Regions from separate parts of the Microbacterium meiriae genome, predicted to be linked through region 2. Evidence: predicted binding sites of a transcription regulator. Region 2 holds the regulator's gene; the other holds the start of a gene.
The links. Region 2 encodes LexA, which represses DNA repair genes until DNA is damaged. Its sites were predicted from a motif close to TCGAACANNTGTTCGA; they were not measured.
Positions count from the first base shown of each region.

Region 1: the regulator LexA is predicted to act here: its motif matches at 2,426-2,441, upstream of recA (recombinase RecA).

Region 1 covers NZ_CP133984.1:1,546,210-1,550,622, reverse strand. Annotated here, with positions in the region: gene miaB (tRNA (N6-isopentenyl adenosine(37)-C2)-methylthiotransferase MiaB) at 1-286, opposite strand, end outside; gene RI211_RS07325 (regulatory protein RecX) at 335-1,183, opposite strand; gene recA (recombinase RecA) at 1,183-2,229, opposite strand; gene RI211_RS07315 (DUF3046 domain-containing protein) at 2,492-2,716, opposite strand; gene RI211_RS07310 (helix-turn-helix domain-containing protein) at 2,735-3,043, opposite strand; gene RI211_RS07305 (CinA family protein) at 3,185-3,673, opposite strand; gene pgsA (CDP-diacylglycerol--glycerol-3-phosphate 3-phosphatidyltransferase) at 3,670-4,245, opposite strand; gene RI211_RS07295 (FtsK/SpoIIIE family DNA translocase) at 4,245-4,413, opposite strand, start outside.
Region 2 covers NZ_CP133984.1:2,380,357-2,384,769, reverse strand. Annotated here, with positions in the region: gene metE (5-methyltetrahydropteroyltriglutamate--homocysteine S-methyltransferase) at 1-2,134, shown strand, start outside; gene lexA (transcriptional repressor LexA) at 2,199-2,885, opposite strand; gene RI211_RS11475 (LysM peptidoglycan-binding domain-containing protein) at 3,169-3,537, shown strand; gene RI211_RS11470 (histidinol-phosphate transaminase) at 3,602-4,413, shown strand, end outside.

The DNA of each region.
Region 1 (4,413 bases), 830 kb from region 2:
CGGCCTTGCGCCGCTTCACGGCAGCCAGATGGCCGAGCGTTCCGTAGAGCTTGCCGGCAGCGTTGTCCCGCACGGCGCAGGTGTTGATGATCACCACGTCGGCCTCGGTCCCGGCGTCGGCACGGATGTAGCCGGCACTCTCCAGAGACCCTGACAGGCGCTCGGAGTCGTGCACGTTCATCTGACAACCGAACGTGCGCACTTCGTACGATCGCTGGCGCCCGTCATCGTCGACGGCCGCTGACGACGCGCTGATGATCGTCGGTTCGCTGCGGGGGATAGTCATGATGTTCCCATTGTACGAGCGTCACCGAGAGGCGACCGCGTGCGGCTGTCAGTCGGAATCCACGAACCGGACGCCGGAGACGCCGCTACCGAAAGACGCCTCCCGCAGCGCCGTCTTCGCGGCGTTCATGGCGACGGAACCGGCGTATCCGCGGCGCGACAGCTGCCCGACCAATCGCCGTAGTGCCGCGTCGGGATCGAGGCGGCTCATCGAGCGCGCTTTGGTCCGTGCGAACTCCAGCGCCCGCTCCGCGTCATCGTCCGGGAGCTCGTCGAGAGCGGCATCGATGACCTCGCGAGGGATACCCCGCTGTGCCAGCGCCCGGGACAGCGCGACCCGACCCTGGCCCTTGCGCTCGACCCCGGCCGTGACGAGGAGCTCGGCGAGTACCGCATCGTCGAGATAGCCTCGCCGCATGAAGTCGTCGATGACGTCTTCGATCGCGTCTGCGGCGAGCCCATGGCCCTTCAGCACCAGCCGCGCTTCGGAGACGGACAGCGATCGCGTACGGAGCTTCCGCACCAACGACTCCTCCGCCGTGGTGCGGACCTCCTCCGCGGAGGGCGCGCTCTCGCCGGCCTCTCCCCCACCGTCCGACCGGGACGTGTCACCCAGTGCACGCAGCCTGGTCTTCTTCGCACCCGCGGTCCCGCGTGCGGGATGACGTGCGCTGGGAGAACCGTCGTCGTCAGCAGTCCGCTTCCCCGCTGTCGCGGGATCGTCCCAGGTCGACCGCCAGAGTCCCGCAGCGTCCGTAGACGGCGCCGACCGGCCGTGCCGACCGGGCGACGCGCCGCTCGCACCGTCATCCGCCGGGCGCTCGGCACGCGCGGGGCCGCCGAAGAGAGGGATGATGGGGGCGATCCGCTCGGAATCGCCCCCACGCTGGTCACTCATCAGGCCGGGCGACGCTCGGCCAGCTCATCAGCACCCGGAGCCGCGGCCGGGCCGCCGATACCGAGCTTCTGCTTGATCTGGCTCTCGATCGCCAACGCGATGTCCGCGTTGTTGAGCAGGAACGTCCGCGCGTTCTCCTTGCCCTGGCCGAGCTGATCGCCGTCGTAGGTGTACCACGACCCGGACTTCTTGACGATGCCGTGCTCGACGCCGAAGTCGATCAGGCTGCCCTCGCGGGAGATGCCGACGCCGTAGAGGATGTCGAACTCCGCCTGCTTGAAGGGCGGGGCCATCTTGTTCTTCACGACCTTGACCCTGGTGCGGTTTCCGACGGCGTCGGTTCCGTCCTTCAGCGTCTCGATACGACGGATGTCCATGCGGACCGACGCGTAGAACTTCAGCGCCTTACCACCGGCGGTGGTCTCGGGAGAACCGAAGAAGACGCCGATCTTCTCGCGCAGCTGGTTGATGAAGATCATGGTGGTGTTGGTCTGGTTCAGCCCACCGGTGAGCTTACGAAGGGCCTGCGACATGAGTCGCGCCTGCAGACCCACGTGCGAGTCACCCATCTCGCCCTCGATCTCGGCACGGGGCACGAGCGCTGCCACCGAGTCGATGACGATGAGGTCGATGGCTCCGGAGCGCACCAGCATGTCGGCGATCTCCAGCGCCTGCTCACCCGTGTCGGGCTGCGAGACGAGAAGGGCGTCGATGTCGACGCCGAGCTTCGCGGCGTAGTCGGGGTCGAGGGCGTGCTCGGCGTCGATGAACGCCGCGATGCCGCCGGCCCGCTGGGCGTTCGCGATGGCGTGCAGCGTCAGCGTCGTCTTACCCGAGGACTCCGGGCCGTAGATCTCGACGATGCGTCCACGCGGCAGACCTCCCACGCCGAGAGCGACGTCAAGGGCGATGGAGCCGGTGGGGATGACGGCCACAGGGGCGCGCTCGTCGCTGCCCAGCCGCATGACCGAGCCCTTTCCGAACTGGCGGTCGATCTGAGCGAGGGCTGTCTCGAGGGACTTCTCGCGGTCGGCGGGTGATGGCATGGTGTGCTCCTTCTGCGCGTGTGCTGCCGCCTGTAGGCTGTCGCGGCTCTTCCGGCTGGAAGGAACTCTCCGACAAGGCGTATGGCTTTTCAGCCTGGCCCTCACGGTACGGCGGGCCTCCGACATTCGGTCGCAGGAGCCGGGGATCGTGGGGATCAGATCCGTCTGACCACTTGTGCAGAAGACTACGCCCGCTTCGAACAGATTTTCGACACCACGCCGGGACCGGCGTGTCGGACATCCGCACACCGGGACGTGACCGTCATCGCCCTCGCGGCTCCAGGCGCCCGACGCCGTGACGGCGCGACTCCGGGACGTCCATGTCCGCGCAGAGCGCCAACCAGATGTCCCGCGGCGGCACCCCGGCGTCGAGCGCTTCAAGCGCGGTGCGCCCGTCCATCCCGGACAGCACGAGGTCGTTCACCAGAGAAGATGCTCGGGCGTGGAACTCGGCATCGACGGCGCGCAGGAACTCACTGCGTCGCATAGAAGGGATCTCCGGGACTCAGCGGAGCGAGAGCTCGGGTTCCACGGACGCGACCAGGTCGTCCGGAACGACGTCCGGGAAGACCTGGATACCCTCGAGGACCGAGATGCGGTCCCCGACCTCGCGCATGATCGTGGAGATGGGGACGTCGAGCGCCTCCGCCACCGAGGCGAGGATCTCGCTCGAGGCCTCCTTCTGACCGCGCTCGACCTCACTGAGGTAACCGAGAGCGACCGAAGCCTTGCTCGCGACCTGGCGGAGCGTCCGCCCCTTCTGCAGACGGAAGTCCCTCAGCACGTCGCCGATCTCCTGTCGTACAAGAATCATCGGAACCTCCTCCGCAGTTCATGGATCGGGGTCTCCCCCGAAGAGACGGCCAGTCTAGTCCTCCTGGCTTGCACAGAATCTACCCTTGCACTCTGTGGTTTGAATGTGAGCACATCCCTATCAACATGACGCTGCACGTCCCTATTCCCGCAGTGCGGCGGCCATCACGTCGAGGACGGCCGCGACCGTCTGCGCCCGCACCGCGTCGCGGTCGCCTCCGAAGCGGAACTGTTCGGTGCGGCTCACGGTCGGCGTCACCACTCCGATGTGGACGGTACCCACAGGCTGGCCGTCCGGAGACTCCGGTCCCGCGATCCCGGTGGTGGACACTCCGACGTCGGCCGGACGCCCGTCGACCGCGACAGCCTCTCGCACACCGGCGGCCATCTGCCGCGCGACCTCCGCGTGCACCGGCCCGTATCGTTCCAGAAGCTCGGCATCGACCGCGAGCAGGGTGTGCTTGACCGGGGTCGCGTAGGCGACGACGCCGCCGAGAAGCACCGCCGAGGCGCCAGGGACCGCGACGAGCGCCGCAGACACCGCCCCGCCGGTGAGGGACTCCGCGACGCCGAGCGTCCAGCCCCGCCCCCGCAGAGCGGTCAGCGCCTCGGTCGGCGTCGTACCGCTCATCGGCTCTGACGGGCGCCGCGGACCTGCGCGACGATGTAGTCGATGCCGCTGACCACGGTGAGCACCAGAACGATGACCATCAGGACGGTGGTCACGACGGTCCAGGGCCCGAGACCGATGAACACATGCAACGGCAGGAGGGCCCACCCGAGAGCGACGCCCTGGAACGCTGTCTTGATCTTGCCCATCCAGGCGGCCGCCACCACGTGCTCGCTCGCGACGACCAGGCGATGGATGGTGATGCCCCACTCGCGCACGAGGATCACCGCGACGATCCACCAGGAGACCTCGCCCAGGATGGCGAGTCCCACGAATCCCGCGCCGGTGAGGAGCTTGTCCGCGATCGGGTCCCACAGCTTCCCGAAGTCGCTGACGATGTCGTACCGGCGGGCGAGATAGCCGTCGACCCAGTCGGTGGAGATGGCCACGATGAAGAGGACGGCGGCGATCCAGCGCACGGTGAGGTCGGTGAGACCGTATGTCCCGCCGACGAGCAGGAGCACGAAGAACACCACGGCGAGCGGGATGCGCGCCACGGTGATCGCGTTGGGGAGCTGTCGGGGAATCGCCATCAGTCGCGTCCCGTCAGGCCCCAGGCGTCTTCGTCGCCCTCTGCTTCGACGACCGGCAGGCCGTCGTACTGCGCCTCCAGCGGATCGCGTTCGGCCGGTGGCGCCGCGGCGGCGGGCGCAGCCGGTGCCGCGGGAGCCGACGGCACGTCCTCGCCACGGAGCTTCGCC
Region 2 (4,413 bases):
TCGCACGGACTCGTCGATCCCGGAGTCCTTCTCGTTCTACGACCAGGTCCTCGACGCCGCCGCCACGGTCGGCGCCATCCCCGCGCGCTTCGACGACCTGCGGGAGGCGGACGGGACGATCGGACTCTCCGCACTGTTCACCGTCGCACGCGGCGAGGGGGAGCGCGCGCCGCTGGAGATGACGAAGTGGTTCGACTCGAACTACCACTACCTCGTGCCGGAGATCGGTCCGGAGACGGTGTTCTCCCTCGCCAGCGACCGGCTGGTGCGCGAGGTCGCCGAGGCCGCGGCCGCCGGATTCGTCACGCGTCCCGTGGTCGTCGGACCGGTCACGCTGCTGGCGCTCGCGAAGGCGTCGGACGACGCGCCGGAGGGCTTCGAGCCGCTCTCGCGTCTGGAGGACGTGCTGCCGGTCTACGTCGATCTGCTCGCCCGCCTGCGTGCCGCGGGTGCCGAGTGGGTGCAGCTCGACGAGCCCGCGCTCGTCAGCGAGTCGCTGCCGGCCACGACCGCGCAGCTCGCCTCGGCGGCGGAGCGCGCGCTCGCGGTGCTGGGCAGCGCCGAGGAACGTCCCTCGATCCTCGTCGCGGCCCCGTATGCGAGCCTCGGCGAGACGTTCGGGACCGTGGCCGCGGCCCCCATCGAGGCGATCGCCGTCGACCTCGTGCGCGGTGCCGTCCCGGAAGCGGTGCCTGGCCTCGAGGGCAAGACCCTCGTCGGCGGTGTGATCGACGGTCACAACATCTGGCGTGGCGACCTCTCCGCGGCGCTCGACTCCCTGGAGGCGCTCCGCGCGCTCGGTGCTCCGGTGTCCGCGGCCACCTCGACCTCGCTGCTGCACGTGCCGCACGACGTGCAGGACGAGACCGCGCTCGACGAGCGCCTGGTCTCCTGGCTCGCGTTCGCGGACCAGAAGGTGCAGCAGGTCGTGAGCCTCGCCCGCGGTCTGTCCGAAGGGCGCACGGCGATCGCGACCGAGCTGGACGCCGCGACCGCTGCGCTGCAGGATCGCCTGAGCGCTCCCGGCGTGCGCGACGGTGCGGTGCGTTCCCGTGCGCTGACCGACGCCGACTTCGCCCGTGCTCCGTACGCGGAGCGGGAAGAGGCGCAGAATGTCCTCGGCCTGCCGGTGCTGCCCCTGACGACGATCGGCTCCTTCCCGCAGACCGGCGACATCCGCCGCGCACGCGCGCAGTTCCTCCGCGGCGAGATCCCCGAGGACGACTACGAGGAGTTCCTCCGCCGTGAGGTCGCCGCGGTCGTCTCCCTGCAGGAGGACCTCGGCCTCGACGTCCTCGTGCACGGCGAACCCGAGCGGAACGACATGGTGCAGTACTTCGCAGAGCACCTCGACGGCTTCGCGGTCACGCAGCACGGCTGGGTGCAGTCGTACGGCTCGCGAGCCACGCGTCCGTCGATCCTCTGGGGCGATGTCTCCCGCCCGGCGCCCATCACGGTCGCCTGGTCGGCATACGCCCAGTCGCTCACCGCGAAGCACATGAAGGGCATGCTCACGGGGCCGGTCACCATCCTCGCGTGGTCCTTCGTCCGCGACGACCAGCCTCTGGGGGAGACCGCGAACCAGGTCGCGCTCGCCCTCCGCGACGAGATCGCCGATCTGGAGGCCGCGGGCATCCAGGTGATCCAGGTCGACGAGCCGGCGCTACGCGAGCTGCTGCCGCTGAAGCAGACCGACCAGCCCGCGTACCTGGACTGGTCCGTCGCCTCGTTCCGTCTGGCGACGGGCGGTGCCGCGGCGGCCACGCAGGTGCACACCCACCTCTGTTACTCGGAGTTCGGCGTCGTGATCGACGCGATCCGTGCGCTCGACGCCGACGTGACGTCGATCGAGGCGGCCCGCAGCCGCATGGAGGTCGTCGCGGACATCGCCGAGGTCGGCTTCGACCACGGCATCGGCCCCGGTGTCTACGACATCCACTCGCCGCGTGTGCCGACGGTCGAGGAGGTCGAGTCCCTGCTGCGTCGCGCGGTCGAGGAGATCCCGCTCCGTCAGCTCTGGGTGAACCCGGACTGCGGCCTGAAGACCCGCGGCTACGCCGAGACCACCGCATCGCTGCGGAACATCGTCGAGGCCACCCGCCGGGTGCGCGAGGACGTGGTGGTCACCGCCTGACACTCCTGCTCAGCGAGACGACGAAGGCCCTCCCGGTGCACCGGGAGGGCCTTCGTCGTGTGTCTCAGACGGCGCGCATGACCGCGACGACCTTGCCGAGCACGACGGCTTCGTCGCCCAGGATCGGCTCGAACGCGGAGTTGCGGGGGAGCAGCCAGGTGTGGCCGTCGCGACGACGAAGTACCTTGACGGTGGCCTCGCCGTCGAGCATGGCGGCGACGATCTCGCCGTTCTCCGCGGTGTTCTGCGACCGGACCACGACCCAGTCCCCGTCGCAGATCGCGGCGTCGATCATCGACTCGCCGGAGACCTTGAGCATGAAGAGGTCGCCCTTGCCGACGAGCTGCCGGGGGAGCGGGAAGATCTCCTCCACCTGCTGATCGGCGGTGATGGGCACGCCGGCGGCGATGCGGCCGACCAGCGGGACCAGGGCGGCGTCGCCGACCGGGGTCGCCACATCCGCGGGGTTCTCCGCACCGGTGCCGGGAAGGTCGATGAGGACCTCCATGGCGCGCGTCTTGCCCGGGTCGCGCCGCAGGTAGCCGCTGAGCTCGAGCTGACCGAGCTGGTGCGTGACGCTGGACAGCGACTTGAGTCCGACGGCATCGCCGATCTCGCGCATGCTCGGCGGGTAGCCGTTCTGTGCGATGGAGGCCTGGATGACCTCGAGGATCGCCATCTGCTTCGGGCTGAGACTCTTGCGACGGCGGGTGCGCGGCGCCTCGGACTCGAGGGCTGAGGTGTCGCTCATGGTGCTCCTTCACTGCGTGATCCGACGTGCCGCTTCGAATGTCGGTGGCCCGTGGTGGGGTGTCCTTATCGAAACCGTATCCGAGAAAAGCGCGGATCTGGAAGATCTGTTCGAGCGTGTCGGGCGATTCGCGGGCCGCGGTTTCGAAGACAGCTTGACAGATGTTCGAACTCGAAGATATCTTCGGAACGTAGCTTCGCATCCACGGCTCCCGGCCGAGGCGCGGATGCGAAAGCTACGCCAACCTCCCCGGGCTCCGGCGCCGGGACAGTAAGGAGCAGACATGAGCAGCATCAGCCTCAGCACCGCGACCGCCTTCCCGGCATCGGCCCGTCCGGCCACCCGGCTGCGGATCACGGCACGCGGCCGCCGCGCTCTGCTCGCGCTCGCCTCGGTCCCGCTCGCAGCGGGCATCGCCTTCGCCGCCATCAGCGGGGGCAGTGCGATCGCCTCCGGCGCGGACGCACCGGCCGTCTCCGTCGAGACCGTCACGGTCATGCCCGGCGATACCCTCTGGTCGATCGCGAGCAGCATCGCCCCCGAGGCCGACCCCCGCGAGGTCATCGGTGAGATCAGCCGTATGAACCTCCTCCGCGGCGGCGAGCTGCAGGTCGGTCAGGAGCTCGCGCTCCCGGCCCGCTACACCGACTGACGCGGAGCCCGAGTCTTCCGATCCGGTCGTCACGATGACCTCGGCTCTCCGTGCTCCTCTTAAGATGGGAAGGGTGACCTTCTCCCTCAACGATCTCCCGCTCCGCGACGATCTGCGCGGACTCACCCCGTACGGCGCGCCCCAGGCCCCGCTGCCGGTGGCTCTGAACGTGAACGAGAACACGCATCCCGTTCCCGACGAGGTCGCGAGCGACATCCTCGATGACATCGCCGTGGCGATCCGGGACGTGAACCGGTACCCGGATCGTGAGTTCACGACGCTGCGGGAGGCCTTCGCCGACTACCTGGGTCACGGCCTCACGCCGGAGCAGATCTGGGCGGGAAACGGCTCCAACGAGGTGCTGCAGCACATCTTCCAGGCTTTCGGCGGTCCGGGCCGCACGGCATTCGGCTTCGGCCCGACGTACTCGATGTACCCGCTCATCGCGAAGGGCACAGGGGCGTCGTGGATCGCCGGCACCCGGCAGCCGGACTACACCGTCACCGCGGAGGAGGCGGCGGAGCAGGTCCGTGCGGCCGACCCGGACATCGTGATCCTCTGCTCGCCGAACAATCCGACGGGCACGCCGCTGGGGCTCGACGTGGTGGAGGCCGTCTACGACGCCGCCCGTGGCGTGGTGATCGTCGACGAGGCCTATCAGGAGTTCGCGCCGCGCGATGCCCCGTCTGCACTGACTCTGCTGGAGGGCCGGCCGCGGCTGGCGGTCTCCCGCACCATGAGCAAGGCCTTCGCCTTCGCCGGTGCCCGCGTCGGCTACCTCGCCGCCGACCCCGCGTTCATCGACGCGCTGCGTCTGGTGCGCCTGCCCTACCACCTGAGCGCCCTGACGCAGGCGGCGGCCGTCGCCGCGCTCCG